One region of the Bradyrhizobium diazoefficiens genome, then DNA from elsewhere that is predicted to be linked to it. Evidence: predicted binding sites of a transcription regulator. Region 1 holds the regulator's gene; each other region holds the start of a gene.

Region 1 (4,714 bases):
ATCTGTCCTCCAGCATCGGCCTGCGCAAACCGGATGCGGAAGCTTTCGACCACGTCGTCGCCGCGATGGGGGTACCCGCGAACCGGATCGTGTTCTTCGATGACCTCGCCGCGAACGTCGAAGGCGCCCGCGCCCGCGGGCTGATGGCGGTGCATGTCACCTCGCCCCGCGACGTCGGCATCGCACTGAAGGCGCTGGGGATCTGACCGCCGATTCCAGAACAATTGCATCCGGAAATGAGGAAACCACTCTGTGCATTTTTGTACAGAGTTCCGGGAACGGAATGCCCGCTTCCGGACTCTAGAGTCCGTTGGGAAGTCTACGAACGAACGGACGTATCATCGTGTTGGGCAAAACCTACCTCACCAAGCAGGCCTCGCTGCTGGTCAAATTCGCCAAGACCACCTCGGATTCCGAGCTTTCCGCCAAGCTGATGAGCAAGGCCGCCGACCTGAAAGCCCAGGCCGATCCGATGCCCGACAGCGATCAGAGTCCCCAGGCGCCCGACGTCGCTGAAGACGGAAGCTCGGCAAGGGGAAATCCTATAACGCCGTCGTGATACCCGGCGCGGCGCCTCAGCGAAACTTGGAAGCCATGCGCGAGCGCTACGATCTCACGCGCGCCGAAGCCGCTTTCCCGCTGGAGATCGTCAAAGGCGGCGGCCATTTTGCCTCGGCGCCCGCACTCGGCTAGAACGCTTGCCGTAACGTGATCGTTGCGTTGCCCAAGCAGGAGCTTTCACCCGTGGCCCTCATGCCGGTTTCCGATGCGCTCGCTGCCGTGCTCGCGGGTGCGGAGCCGCTGCCCGAGGAATCGGTCGCGCTCGACGCGGCCTTCCATCGCGTGCTTGCGCGCGACGTCGCGGCGCGGCGGACGCAGCCGCCGCAGGCGATGTCGGCGATGGATGGCTATGCCGTCCGCGCGGCCGATGCGGCCAGGATTGACACGCAGCTCGCCGTCATTGGCGAGGTCGCTGCCGGCCGTCCGTTTGCGGGAACTGTCGGCGCCGGCGAAGCGGTCCGGATCTTCACTGGTGGCGTCGTTCCCGACGGCGCTGATGCAGTCGTGATCCAGGAGGATACCGTCGCCGATGGCGAGCGCATCGCGATCAAGGAGGCAGCCGTCACCGGGCGGCACATTCGGCCGGCCGGCATCGATTTCTCCGAGAGTGACGTGCTGCTGCACAAGGGCGCCCGGCTCACCGAGCGCGACCTCGCGCTCGCCGCCGGCATGAACCACCCGCACCTTAGCGTCCAGCGTCGTCCAAAGGTCGCGATTCTCGCCACCGGCGACGAGCTGGTGATGCCGGGCGCCACGCCCGGCCATGGCCAGATCGTCTATTCCAATGGCTACGCCTTGCATGCGCTCGCCCGCAGCGAGGGGGCTGACACCATCGACCTCGGGATTGCGGCCGACACGCTTGCCGCCACCACCGCCGGCATCCGCCGCGCGCGCGAATCCGGCGCCGACATCCTGATCACCACGGGCGGTGCCTCGGTCGGCGACCACGATCTGGTGCAGCAGGCGCTCCGCGACGAAGGCACGTCGATGGCGTTCTGGAAGATCGCGATGCGGCCGGGCAAGCCGATGATGAACGGGCAGCTCGGGGCGATGCGCGTGATCGGCCTGCCCGGCAATCCCGTGTCATCCTATGTTTGCGGCTTCCTGTTCATGGTGCCGCTGATTCGCGCGTTGTCGGGCCGTTCGATGGTTCATCACCGCCGCGAACGCGCCGTGCTCGGCCGCGACGTCGGCGCCAATGACCAGCGCGAGGATTATCTGCGCGCCCGCCTCGATGTGCGTGATGACGGCACGCTGATCGCCCTTCCCGTCAATCGCCAGGACTCCTCGCTGCTTGCGAATCTCGCTGCGGCACAGGCACTTCTCGTGCGCGAACCGTTCGCACCGAAGGCCGAAGCGGGAGCGCCCTGCGAGGTGCTGCGACTGCCCGTTTGAGCGCTTCGTTCGCAACCGTTCCGCGAACTTTGTCGCGTTCACGGTAAATTAAGCAGTTGCGGAACATGTATCGAACATATAGTGTCCGTTCATGATTTGTTTCGAGCGTGCAGCGGCTTATTGCCGAATTCACGTCTCGGAATCGAACGACATCAACCGGGGGATTTTGGTCGAGATGTTAACGCGCAAACAATACGAGCTCCTGCGGTTCATCAGCGAGCGCCTGAAGGAAAGCGGCGTGCCGCCCTCCTTCGACGAGATGAAGGACGCGCTCGATCTGCGCTCGAAATCGGGCATCCATCGCCTGATCACTGCGCTCGAGGAGCGCGGCTTCATCCGGCGCCTGCCCAACCGCGCCCGCGCCATCGAGGTGATCAAGCTGCCTGAGCTCCAGGCCGCCGCCGGCAGCCGCCGCGGCTTCACGCCGAGCGTCATCGAAGGCAATCTCGGCAAGGTACGCACGACGTCGAGCCCGCCCGCCGACGAGGGTGAGCGTCCCGTTGCGGTGCCCGTGATGGGCCGGATCGCGGCCGGTACGCCGATCGAGGCGTTGCAGACCCGCAGCCACACCATCAGCGTCCCGCCCGACATGCTCGGCTCGGGCGAGCATTACGCGCTCGAAGTGCGTGGCGACTCAATGGTGGAAGCCGGCATTCTCGATGGCGACATGGCGCTGATCCAGCGCAACGAGAGCGCCGACACCGGCGACATCGTCGTCGCCCTGATCGACGACGAGGAAGCAACCTTGAAGCGTTTCCGCCGCCGTGGCGCCTCGATCGCGCTCGAGCCGGCGAATGCGGCCTATGAGGTCCGCATCCTGCCGCCCAACCGGGTCAAGATCCAGGGCAAGCTGATCGGGCTGTACCGCAAGTACTGAGCGCGTCAAGTACTGAGCGCGTCGCAATCGACGACCACCATCAACGATTGGAGCGGACGATTGTCCGCTCCGGCTGGATAGTCTTTCTGGTTTTGCACAGATTATCCGGCCCCCTCTCCAGCGCTACATCCTCGGCACGCCGCAACGAAGCACGCATCGCTTCGCAGGCCTTTAAGAAGACCGAGGAGGCCACCATGCGCAAGCTCGTATTGAGCACTGTCACGATGGCGCTGATCGCAGCATCAGCGTCGCAAGCCTTCGCGGCACAAAAGCCGCATCACGCCCACAAAGCTCCGCAGGCAACGAACGAACAATTCCGCGATGCCCGCAACGCCGTCACACGGCCCACCCCGCCGGCCTGGCCGTATGCGGGCTGGTCAGCGCCCGCAGGCCGTTGACCGAACGGCTCTCCAAATGCATGAGAGCAGGCTTTGTTCCTCACGTATTTGAAAAAGATATTGTGATGGCGGCTTGCGGATCCAAGCCGCAGATTTGCCCCCAACATCGCATATGATCACAGGCTTCCACTCTGATAGAGGCCTGCGCCTCAGAAGAGGCGCGGTGCTCTATCCCGATTGAGGAGCACCCGATGTGTGACTATAGCCTGCATGCCGTCGCGACCCGTCCCGCAGAGGTTGGCGAGACGATCGTCACGACAACGTTCCGTGGCACCTCGACGCGCGGCTTCGCTTCCGAAGCCGACATGTCAGTTGCGGTCTGCCTGCTGCCGGGAACGGAGCTCGCCTTCGCCGACAACGTCCGCTACGATAATCGCTGGATCTGGACGCGCACCGTCAACTCGCGCGTCGGCAAGTTCGGCAAGGTCGATCCGCACGTTCCTGATCGTCATCACGACGCGATCGAATTCCCCGACGGCAAATACGTGCTGGTGACGCAGCTCGTGGAAGGCCAGCGTGCAACCGTGCTGCAGCTGCCCGTGACGCAGCCGCTCGGCGAGCGCGAGCACAAGCCGCATGTCATCGCCGACAGCCACTCGACGTCCCCGCGTCTGCCGATCGGCTGATAGGTCGACCTCAGTCCTCGGCCTGAAGGTCGGCCTCTGACGGCGTTGCGTCTTTGGCGCGCGGAGCCGCCGACCTTGGCATGAGGGTCCGTTCGAAATCTCCATCGCCGGCCGCCGCCGGCGACCAGGGGCGGTTTGCACCCCTCGACTTCACCGCCGCAATCGCAAAACCGTCGCCACGCTGCGTCAGCGCCAGCGCGCCCTGGCGCGCGAGACGCGGCCGATCGACCACCATGGCACCGCAATCCGGCGGCGCGGGCCTTGACGTCACCACCAGTGCCGCGCGGCTGCAATCGTCGTTCAGCGCGTCGATGCGCAGCGCCTGCGCAATCATCCGGCCGTCGGCGAGTGGCGTCACGCAGCCGGACTCGTCACACGACACGCCTTTACTGAGCGAGGCGCTGGCCGCATCGCGCGGGTCGGCGTCCGCCGCGAGCCACTCCTTGATCAGGAAATTGTCCTTGTTGGTCCTCATCAGATGCAGCTGCCCGTCCCTGCCCCGCACCGCGACGCTCTGGCCGTCACCGGCGATAAGGATGTCGGGTTGCCGGACCGACAGACCCCAGACGGTTGCCGCCATGAGGACGAAGGCGCCCGACCAGCGCAGCGGCGTGCGCAGCAGGCCCATCAGGATCAGGCCGAGGCTCGCAGCGATCAGCGGCGCGGTGCCGAAGGCGGCGATGTGCCCGATCGCGCCGGGCAGCGCGGCGACCCAGCGCGACACCGCCACCATCCAGTCGATCCCGATTCCCATCAGCCACCAGAACACACCGTCGAGCCCGAACGGGGCCGCGAGCAATCCCAGCAGTCCAGCAGGCATCACCAGCGCCGACACCACCGGCATCGCGCCGAGATTG
Region 2 (4,714 bases), 1.6 Mb from region 1:
TGAGGTGATCTTGAAGGAACTCGGTGAGAACCTCGTGATCGCCTCGTCCGGCCGCGAGGCGCTGGAGGTTCTGCTCAAGACCGAGGTCGCGGTGATCCTGGTCGACGTCTGCATGCCCGAGCTCGACGGCTTCGAGCTCGCCGCCATGATCCGCGAGCATCCGCGTTTCCAGAAGACCGCGATGATCTTCATCTCGGCAATCCAGGTCAGCGATATCGACCGCCTGCGCGGTTACGAGATGGGTGCGGTCGATTACGTTCCGGTGCCCGTCGTGCCGGAAGTGCTGCGCGCCAAGGTCAAGGTGTTTGCCGAGCTCTATCGCAAGACGCGCGAGCTCGAACGGCTGAACCAGGATCTCGAGGATCGCGTCCGGGCCCGCACGGCCGAGCTCGAGAACTCCACCGCAAAGTTGCGCGAGAGCGAAGAGCGGCGCAGCATGGCGATTGCCGCCGGCAAGATGGGATCCTGGGACTGGGACTGGGTCAACGGCGACTGGATGTGGGACGAAGGCCAGTACCGCATTTTTGGCGTGACGCCTGAGACCTTCAACGTCACCTCTGCCAACATCCAGGCGCTACTGCACCCGGATGACGTCGACCAGTTCGGTCAGGCGATTGCCGCGTTCAATACCGGTGCCCATGCCCATGAAGGAGAGTTTCGCGTCCGCCGGCCCGATGGCGAGGTGCGCTGGTGCGTCGGCACGGCGGCCGCAACGGTGGATCCGGGCGGTCGCGTCGTGCGGGTGAGCGGCGTCACCGTCGATATCACCGAACGCAAGCGCGCCGAGGAACGGCAGAACCTGCTGGCGCGGGAAGTCGATCACCGCGCCAAGAATGCGCTGGCGCTGGCGCAATCGATCGTGCGCCTCACCCGCGCCGACGAGGTCAAGGCTTATGTCAGCGCCGTCGAGGGGCGCATCAATGCGCTGGCGCGCGTGCACACCATCCTGTCGCTGTCGAGCTGGCAGGGTGCCGAGCTCTCCAAGCTGATCGAGGAGGAACTTGCGCCCTATTCGCTCGGCGGACAGATCAAGCTCGCGGGTCCCGAAGTGCAGTTGCCGCCGGCGACCGCACAGACGCTGGCGCTGGCGCTGCACGAGCTCTTCACCAATTCGGCCAAGTATGGCGCGCTGTCGACCCGGTCGGGGCGGCTCGCGATCGGCTGGCAGGCCGAGAACGATCTCCTCGTCTTGACCTGGGAGGAGACCGGAGGGCCGCTGGTCAGGACGCCGAAGTCGCGTGGCTTCGGCACAAGAAGCCTGCTGGCCAGTGTTGAATCCCAGCTCGGCGGACAGGCCCAGTTCGATTGGCGTTCAGAGGGCCTGCTGTGCCGTCTCGATGTGCCGTTGACGCGCAAGAGCGCGGCGACATCGGGGGCGCAGGACAAGTACGAGGCCAGCACCTCTCCCGAACTTCAGCGCGCGTCGGGTTAGCGCGACCTAGCGACCTTCAACCGTGGCAACGGCCGCGGTTCGTCAGCGACGCGCCCCTCGAGCCAGGCTTCCGTTTGCGCGAGATCACGCAACGCCGTCGCGTAGCGGCGGGCGGCGCTGCGCTCTGCACCGCGCGGCAGCTTGCGTGCCTTGCGCAGCATGTCGGCCGCTGCGTTACGGTAGGCCAGCGAGCGATAGAGAAAGACCACCTTGCCCATATCGAATGTTCCCGTGTTGATGGCGTTTATCCTCGCAAAGTCGGCATGAACGTCGGATGAAGCGGCTGATAACAATTCCTTCATGAAGGTGGAACCCGTGATCACCGCGCGCGTTTTCACGCCAGATCGATCGGCAGTTCCATGCGCACAAAAAAGTCGCCGAAACAGTCGCAAAGTCTGATCTCTCCCGCCGGCGTCATCAAGCTGATGACGCATGCGATGATGGGCGCGGCACTCGGTCTGACCTTCACACTCGCGCTCATTCTGGCCAATCCTGCGGTCGCAGAACTGCTGAACCATGGTGGCCGTGCGGCAGCCTTCGTCTTTGTCGGCACGATGGTGACGACGTTTGCCATCGGCGCCGCATTGACGGGCGTCGTATTCATCCTCGACGAGGACAAGGAGTCTTGAAGCAAGCGCGAACGACAGTGACGCTTTGTTGGGAACTCCTGGGGGCAAATGATAGTTGGCTGCCTGCGTCAATTCAACTCAGGGAGTTCCCCCACATGAAGACGACCAAGCTGGCTCTCGCCGTGATGTTGGCAACCGGCCTTGCCGCCGCGCCGTTCGCAGCTGAAGCGAAATCGCACAAGAAGCACCACTCCTCTATGTCGCAGACCACAACGGGCGCGAACATGAAGAAGACCGTTCCTCCCGACGCGTCCGGCCAGGGCGGTGCCGGGCCTGGCAGCGATCAGGGTGGCAGCATGACCAAGCCCCAGAACGGAATGAGCAAGTAGGCGCGGCCCTCACGGCAATAAAAAGCCCCGCGGCGACGCGGGGCTTTTCGTTGCGTGTTCGCAGCTCCCTCATGCGCCGGTTCACGCTGCGCTACGTTGGGTGTCGCGCCCTTCCTTGATCTCTTCGATGATCTTGGCGCCTGAAGGCTTCAAGGTCATCCTCGCTCAGCGCCACATGGTCGGGGCGCGGATCAGAGCATCCCGGCCGGCCCGCCTCAAATCGTCGACCGAACATTGCCGCGCTCGAACAAGATCGCTCAGTCGTGCGCCAACGCGTCCGCGCGTCGTCGTATCCCACGGAGGAATTTCAGCACAGACTTCATCGAGCACCGCCCGCAGCAGGGCGGCCATTTCGGCATCCGGCATGGACGAGCTCCGGCATGTCGCGTTGCGCGACCGCTTTAGCTGCGTCGGATGTCAGTGATGTTAAGGCGGCGACTTGCGGAGCCCGCCTTCACGAGGTGGTCGAGCTGCGCCCGCTTGCGTGCAATCAGGAGCTGGGCCGCAGCATCGTCGAGGCCCTCACGCTGCAATTGCCGGATCGCAGAGCCCAATTCGAGGATCTCGGCGCGTAGTTTCAGAATCCGGTAGGTGTCCGGGTCTTCCTCCACCGCCTGTCTCCATCCGTCGCCTGCGTGGCATCATTTCCAGCCTCAAGGCGCTGATTTTACGTCGAATTTCATCAATTCTGTTGTCCACGACTTGTTAGAACAAAATAAGAACATATAGTCAAGCCACGAATTCAGAATGGAGAGCGGACATGCAGGTTCAGGGTAAATACGACGCCAAGGCTTTTCTGATGGAGCAGATGACCCGGGCGCAAGGGCTGCGGCTAAAGCGGCTCAGTGAAGAGGCCTATCAGCCCGCCCAATACGATCGCGGTCTGTCCTCTGCCGAAGCCGCGCGCCGCATCCAGGTGCTTGAAGCGGAGATCGAGCTCGCAAACTCCTTCTGAGGCACACAGCCGGCGCCTTTGGAACGTTACGTCAGCACTCCTGTTCTCTTCCGGGGCCAAGGGAGAGAGTTGATGGCACGCAAGGCAAAGAAACGCCGCTACTCACGGAGCTCCGGCAGCGACGTCGAGCGCGAGATGCGGCGTTACAAGAAGGGTACCGCGAAGAGCGGACGCGGCGGGCGCGGTGGGCGCGTGAAGAGCCGCAAGCAGGCGATCGCGATCGGCCTGTCGGAAGCGCGCGCGAAGGGTAAGAAGGTCCCAAAGAAGGCGTCGAAGCGAAAGGCATCCAAGAAGAAGACCAAGAAGAAGACGACCAAGAAGAAGAACTCGAAGCGCAAATCCGCCAAGCGCTGACGCCGGCCGGCGTCAGGTCATGGTGCCGGGCATGAAGCAACGGATCGAAATGCCGAACGCCGTCTTGACCGGCCAAACCATGGTGCGGCCGGCGCGGTTCGGCTCGGTGATCACGGCTTCATCGGGGACCTCAACCCACTGCCCATCAAGACGGACCCGGTAGTGCCCGTTGTGCGAGTCCCAATCAGGATCGGCCACGGCAACGCCGTCGGCATCCGAACAGCACGGACCGAGATGGCTGCGTAGGCTGTCGAACCACGGCTTTAGTGGCGAGTCGGTGAAGCGGCCGTCATCGCGCCCCATGGCACTTCCGGACGACAGCACGAAAGGCGCCGCGAGCAGCGCAAGCTTCAGCGAGAGTTTCAATCGATCCATGTCGGCACCGATCAAATGCGAACTACCGGCCGGTTCCACAAAGCCGCCGGACGTCCGAAGTTCCACTCCTGCACTTTGCCTCGGCGCCGTCATTGCCGCCGAAGCCCACACGCTCCTCCAAAGTATGACGAGCGAACGCGGCTTTTTCGGACGAACCCGTCATCATCGCTGCCGTTAACGAGAATGTTATCGGCGGCCTGTGGGTATCTCGCAAGCGCGCACGAAAAAGGCGGCCCGCAGGCCGCCTTTTGAATTTGCCGTCGAGGCCAAGAGAGGCAAACAAATCAGGCGAGCGGCACCGCCACGAAACGAGTCGCCTCCGCGTTCTTCACCTGCAGCAGCACGCTGTTCTTGCCGGACGATTTGGCCTGCGCCAGCTCGGAGCGGACGTCGCCGACATTGGCGACCGCCTTGCCGCCGACGTTGAGGATGACGTCGCCGGTCTGGATGCCGCGCTGCGCCGCCGGCCCCTGCGGGTCGACCTCGGTGACCACGACGCCCTTCTGGCCTGCGCCCTGGACGTCGCCGGCCGGCGCCAGGCTGAGGCCGAGGCGCGGCGTGCCGGGGGCCTGCTGCGTCTTGCCGTCGTCAGTATTGCCGCTTCCTTTGGCTTGCCGCTCGTTCGGCAGTTCGCCGAGCG
Region 3 (4,714 bases), 910 kb from region 1:
GCGATCCGGAACGAAATCGCCGAGGTCGAGGCTGGCCGCTTCAAGGTCGAAGCGTCGCCGCTGCGCCACGCCCCGCACACCGTGCATGACATCGCCGATGACGACTGGAAGCGCGCCTATACCCGCACTGAAGGCTGCTTCCCTGCAGGCACCTCGCGCACCGACAAATACTGGTGCCCGGTGGGCCGTGTCGACAACGTCTATGGCGATCGCAACCTGGTGTGCTCGTGCCCGCCGGTGAGCGATTACGCGGAAGCCGCGGAGTAGTGGATTCGTAGGGTGGGCAAAGCGACTTGTCCGCCGTAGCTCGGAGAGCGAAGGCGGAAGCGTGCCCACCTCTTTCGTTCGCGTTGAAACTGGTGGGCACGGCGCTTGCGCGCCTTTGCCCACCTACGGGCGCGACTTAGGGTGCAACCAGCGAACGGGTCTGCGGATTCCAACGCCAAAGCCGTTCGTTGGTGAGAAGCGTACCACCCCACCAGCGCCGAATCGGGTTGTGGCGGCGGAAATCCTCCCGGCCTTCAAGGACCGCTCGGCCCAGTTCGGTCAGCGACAGCCGGCTCCGGCGAAAGGCTGCGTTGCGACCTCGTGCATTGTCCGGATCGAGTGTCGCCAGCTTGCCGTCCAGACCTGCAATGGCGGGCGCCGGGCCGAAAGCAAGTCCTTCGAGCAACGCACCCAACTCCCACGGATCGAACACGCGTGACCCGAGCGCGCCCGGCCGAAACAGCGCGTCGGTGCGATTGTGTCCACTCGCGATCAGTTCGAGAAGCCGCGCCTCGGTCGCCCCCAGTCCCGTCGCCGACGACGGCAGTTCTGCGAGCAGGTCCTCCATGGCCGGCTTCACGAAGGACAGCTTGCCGAGCGGCCTGTCGAGCAGCCCGGCGCAGAGCGCGGGCGTCGGCGCGCGGTAGGCCTCCCAGGCCATGCTGGCGATCTCAAAATCGCCTTCTGCGATATCGAACTCCCGCACGTCGCGATGACGAATCTCCGCGGGATCTGCTGCACGCAGTTCGAAATCGACAAATCGTAATCTCAGATTCGCTGGTATGGATGGCCGGGAACGCAGATAGTCGAGGATCCAGATCAACTGCAGCTGACTGTTTGGTTCAGGGTCGAACCAGAGCTCGATGAACTCGACGCCGTAAGTCTCGCAGAAGCAGAGTAATGCGCCTTCCCGATCCAGACGCTGGACATAGGGCAATTGGCGGACGCAATCAGACCAGATGATCTCTTCAAAAATTCTGTTCGCGCGTCCACCGAGATAGCGATTGAGGTGTTCGGCCGAGGGAAGTGGCCCCGACACGAAGCGAAAGATGAACGGGACGACCATGTCGGCGCGATCCGCATGAGCAAGACCAACGCCCGACGAACTGGTCAGGATCACGCGCCTCATGGCATCGAGCGCCCCAAAAAGAAACGGGCACAGACGACGTCGGCAACTCAACGTCCTCAGCGCCCGCTCCTCGCGAAAACTCTACCGGTCAGACTTACTCTTCCGCCGGCTCCTCGCCGTCGGCGTCACGCTCCGGCGCGCCGGCCAGGATCTGCTCTGCGATCAGGCCGGAGTTCTGGCGGATCGAGGTCTCGATCTTGGCGGTGATATCGGGGTTGGCCTTCAGGAACGCTTTCGAATTCTCGCGGCCCTGGCCGAGGCGCTGGCTGTCATAGGAGAACCAGGCGCCCGACTTTTCGACGATGCCGGCCTTGACGCCAAGATCGAGGATCTCGCCCATCTTGGAGACACCCTCGCCGTACATGATGTCGAACTCGACCTGCTTGAACGGCGGCGCCAGCTTGTTCTTCACCACCTTCACGCGCGTGGTGTTGCCGACCACTTCATCGCGCTCCTTGATCGCGCCGATGCGGCGGATGTCGAGGCGGACGGAGGCGTAGAACTTCAGCGCGTTGCCGCCGGTCGTGGTTTCCGGCGAGCCGTACATCACACCGATCTTCATGCGGATCTGGTTGATGAAGATCACCATGGTGTTGGACTTGTTGATGGAGGCCGTCAGCTTGCGCAGCGCCTGGCTCATCAGACGGGCCTGCAGACCCGGCAACGCATCGCCCATCTCGCCCTCGAGCTCGGCCTTCGGCACCAGCGCCGCAACCGAATCGACCACCAGAACGTCGACTGCACCCGAGCGCACCAGCGTGTCGCAGATTTCCAGCGCCTGCTCGCCGGTGTCCGGCTGGGAGATCAGGAGCTCGTCGATGTTGACGCCGAGCTTGCGGGCATAGACCGGGTCGAGCGCGTGTTCGGCGTCGATGAAGGCGCAGATGCCGCCCTTCTTCTGCCCTTCCGCCACCGTGTGCAACGCCAGCGTGGTCTTGCCCGAGGATTCCGGCCCGTAGATTTCGACGACACGTCCCTTGGGCAGGCCGCCGATGCCGAGCGCGATATCAAGCCCGAGCGAGCCCGACGAGACCGCCTCGACATCCATCGACCGGTCGTTCTTGCCGAGCTTCATCACCGAGCCCTTGCCGAACTGGCGCTCGATCTGGGAGAGCGCGGCGGCCAGAGCTTTACTCTTGTCCATGGAAGATCCTTCGACGATACGCAGGGCAGTGGTGGACATTGGTCGTGCTCCTTATGGCGAGGATTCGGGTGCGGGACAAACGATTGGCGCGGCGGGTCGTCGATAAAAACAACGTACACTATTTGTTCTAGGTTCGCAATATGTTCTTTTGCAGATTTCGGTGCTGGCCTGTTTTGACCCCTAGTGGCCTAAGTTGAATTTCGCAGTGGCCTAGTTTGAATTTTGCGCATTGTCTTGTGATGCGCGAGTCCGATGCAGACTGGTTCCTCAATCAGGCTCAGGAGTGCCTGCGAGAGGCTGAGGGAACTAGGAACCCGATCGATAAAGAAGCGTGGTTGCGGCTTGCCGAGGATTGGATGAAGCTCGCGCAAGCCGCCAAAGACCGGGAGCAATAAGTCGGTATAGGCTAAGGAACGATCGCCTTCGTGGCGCGTCTGTTTGGAGCCCCCAGCCAGACAGGTAGCCCCCCGACTGCTGGAGGAAAACTCGCATCAGGCGGGTTGGCGGCCCCCACCTTGGGGCCGTTTAAATTTTCCTAAGGCCGCCTCAGTGGGCGGCCTCTTTCGTTTCAGGCGGCGGCAAACGCTCCATGCCTGCGTATGTAGAATGGAAGTTGTGGCGTCTCATTAAATCGAGGCAGCGAGCGGTCGAGCATTTCGTAGAATTCCGCCCAATTGCGAGCACCGCGCATAGTGGCTAGGACTTCCTTGAAGTGATCGACCAGTTTTGGATGACCTGTCTCTGGCGTCAGCATTTGAAAAAGTTTGTGCTTCGGTCGCCCTTTGTCGTCTCTCGGAATTTTTCGCTTCAACTCCTCAAGCACTGCCGGGGCAAGGCGAGCATAAATGATATCGTTCGTCCAATGGCCGATCACTCCGGGACGCTTTGACGACTCAGAATTGTAGCTCCAGTTGTTGAGCCTGTAGATGTGCTCGTAATAGGCGGCTGGGAACGTCTTGACGTAGGGCTGCAAAATCTTTGCGACAAACTTCTCAAGGATCGCAGCAATACTTTGCTCGGTTCTGAGCCTGTCATAACCAGTCGCGCGGTCGATCAGATCGTTGATGGGCGTGATTAGTGAGCGCCTTACGGTCCGCACCCTCGGTTGATTTTGCGAGTATCCTAATTTCGATCCCGACCATCCCCCGGCAATGTATCAAGGAATTTGCTCCCGACGAACGAATTGCGAGCCGGTGTCTCCGCTGATTGAACACTTGCGTTTTAATGTTCCGGATCGAACTCCAGCGCCCCGAAAAGGTTTATAGTGGAACCTGGTTTCAAGCGGGAGGAGGTCATGACGCGCCTCCGGTTCAAACAGGACAGATCGCTAGGCGAACGGCTCATCCAAGAAGCGCGGCAAGCACGCGAGAAAGCTAAACAATTGCCGCCGGGAGAGGAGAGCGAAATCCTCCTCAAGAAAGCCCGGGAAGCCGAAATCACGGCCAGCATCGATCAATGGCTGAACTCGCCGGGCCTCAAGCCTCCGATTTAAAAGTAAGGCCGCCTCGGTTGGCGGCCTCTTTCATTTGGATAGCTCGTGATTGCCGGCCTCATCCAACTCCTCTTGGTCGGCCAAGAATCCGCCTCTGCGGGTGCGGAAGACGACAGTAAAAGGCCCCAACTCGGGGCTGGCGGAGCTGAGGCCAAGTTACTGGACCAGCTAGGCTTACGCCGGTTCAGGCACGTCAACATGCACTAAGACAGCCTTGTGCGCGATACAGCGGGCGGCGTACCTCGAAAGGGCAGGATGTTCGCTAATTCCCCTCCGCGGGTGTCCTAACTAGCTAGGCCAGCCTGATTCCGGTGCTGTCCGCGTTCGATGACCTCCAGTCGCATGAACGAGATCAGGCAAACCGTCAGAGCATCACCGCGCTCTGGGCTCAACGATCACTGCGGAGGACTGATCCGCCTCTACGGGCTGGTCCTAGCACCGGGCGCTAGAGCCGCTTCGGCGCAGCCGAATCGAGGCGCGCGTTTGCCAGTTTTTGCTCGCGCCCAAATAGTGCGCACCAACAAATGATGAAAAAAGGGCCCCAGCTCGCGAATTGGGGGGCGATGGAGCTGGGGCCAACTTGGGGTCGCCCTTGGGGAAGGGCACCGGGAAAACTTGGCAACGGCGCGAAGGTTCCTATCCTAATTTCAAATCGCGGATGTCCCAATTGGGACAGCCGGAT

Evidence for each region. The regulator LexA, encoded in region 1, represses DNA repair genes until DNA is damaged. The targets are predictions, from matches to a motif close to TGTTCNNNNTGTGTTCNG.
Region 2: JJC00_RS11615 (DUF3072 domain-containing protein) is a predicted target of LexA. The motif match lies at 3,097-3,114, and genes of this name have one in related genera.
Region 3: recA (recombinase RecA) is a predicted target of LexA. The motif match lies at 2,671-2,688, and genes of this name have one in related genera.

What each region holds. Positions count from the first base shown of each region.
Region 1 covers NZ_CP067102.1:4,180,814-4,185,527, reverse strand. Annotated here, with positions in the region: gene JJC00_RS19490 (HAD family hydrolase) at 1-206, shown strand, start outside; gene JJC00_RS19485 (hypothetical protein) at 344-559, shown strand; gene JJC00_RS19480 (molybdopterin molybdotransferase MoeA) at 745-1,956, shown strand; gene lexA (transcriptional repressor LexA) at 2,132-2,833, shown strand; gene JJC00_RS19470 (hypothetical protein) at 3,028-3,231, shown strand; gene JJC00_RS19465 (hypothetical protein) at 3,423-3,857, shown strand; gene JJC00_RS19460 (ComEC/Rec2 family competence protein) at 3,868-4,714, opposite strand, start outside.
Region 2 covers NZ_CP067102.1:2,558,410-2,563,123, reverse strand. Annotated here, with positions in the region: gene JJC00_RS11645 (sensor histidine kinase) at 1-1,432, shown strand, start outside; gene JJC00_RS38065 (hypothetical protein) at 1,429-1,770, opposite strand; gene JJC00_RS11635 (hypothetical protein) at 1,792-2,061, shown strand; gene JJC00_RS11630 (hypothetical protein) at 2,157-2,390, shown strand; gene JJC00_RS11625 (hypothetical protein) at 2,556-2,756, opposite strand; gene JJC00_RS11620 (hypothetical protein) at 2,792-3,001, opposite strand; gene JJC00_RS11615 (DUF3072 domain-containing protein) at 3,151-3,345, shown strand; gene JJC00_RS11610 (DUF6496 domain-containing protein) at 3,418-3,699, shown strand; gene JJC00_RS11605 (hypothetical protein) at 3,712-4,074, opposite strand; gene JJC00_RS11600 (Do family serine endopeptidase) at 4,359-4,714, opposite strand, start outside.
Region 3 covers NZ_CP067102.1:3,267,842-3,272,555, reverse strand. Annotated here, with positions in the region: gene gcvP (aminomethyl-transferring glycine dehydrogenase) at 1-267, shown strand, start outside; gene JJC00_RS14915 (hypothetical protein) at 404-1,396, opposite strand; gene recA (recombinase RecA) at 1,491-2,579, opposite strand; gene JJC00_RS14905 (P63C domain-containing protein) at 3,109-3,639, opposite strand; gene JJC00_RS14900 (hypothetical protein) at 3,835-4,032, shown strand.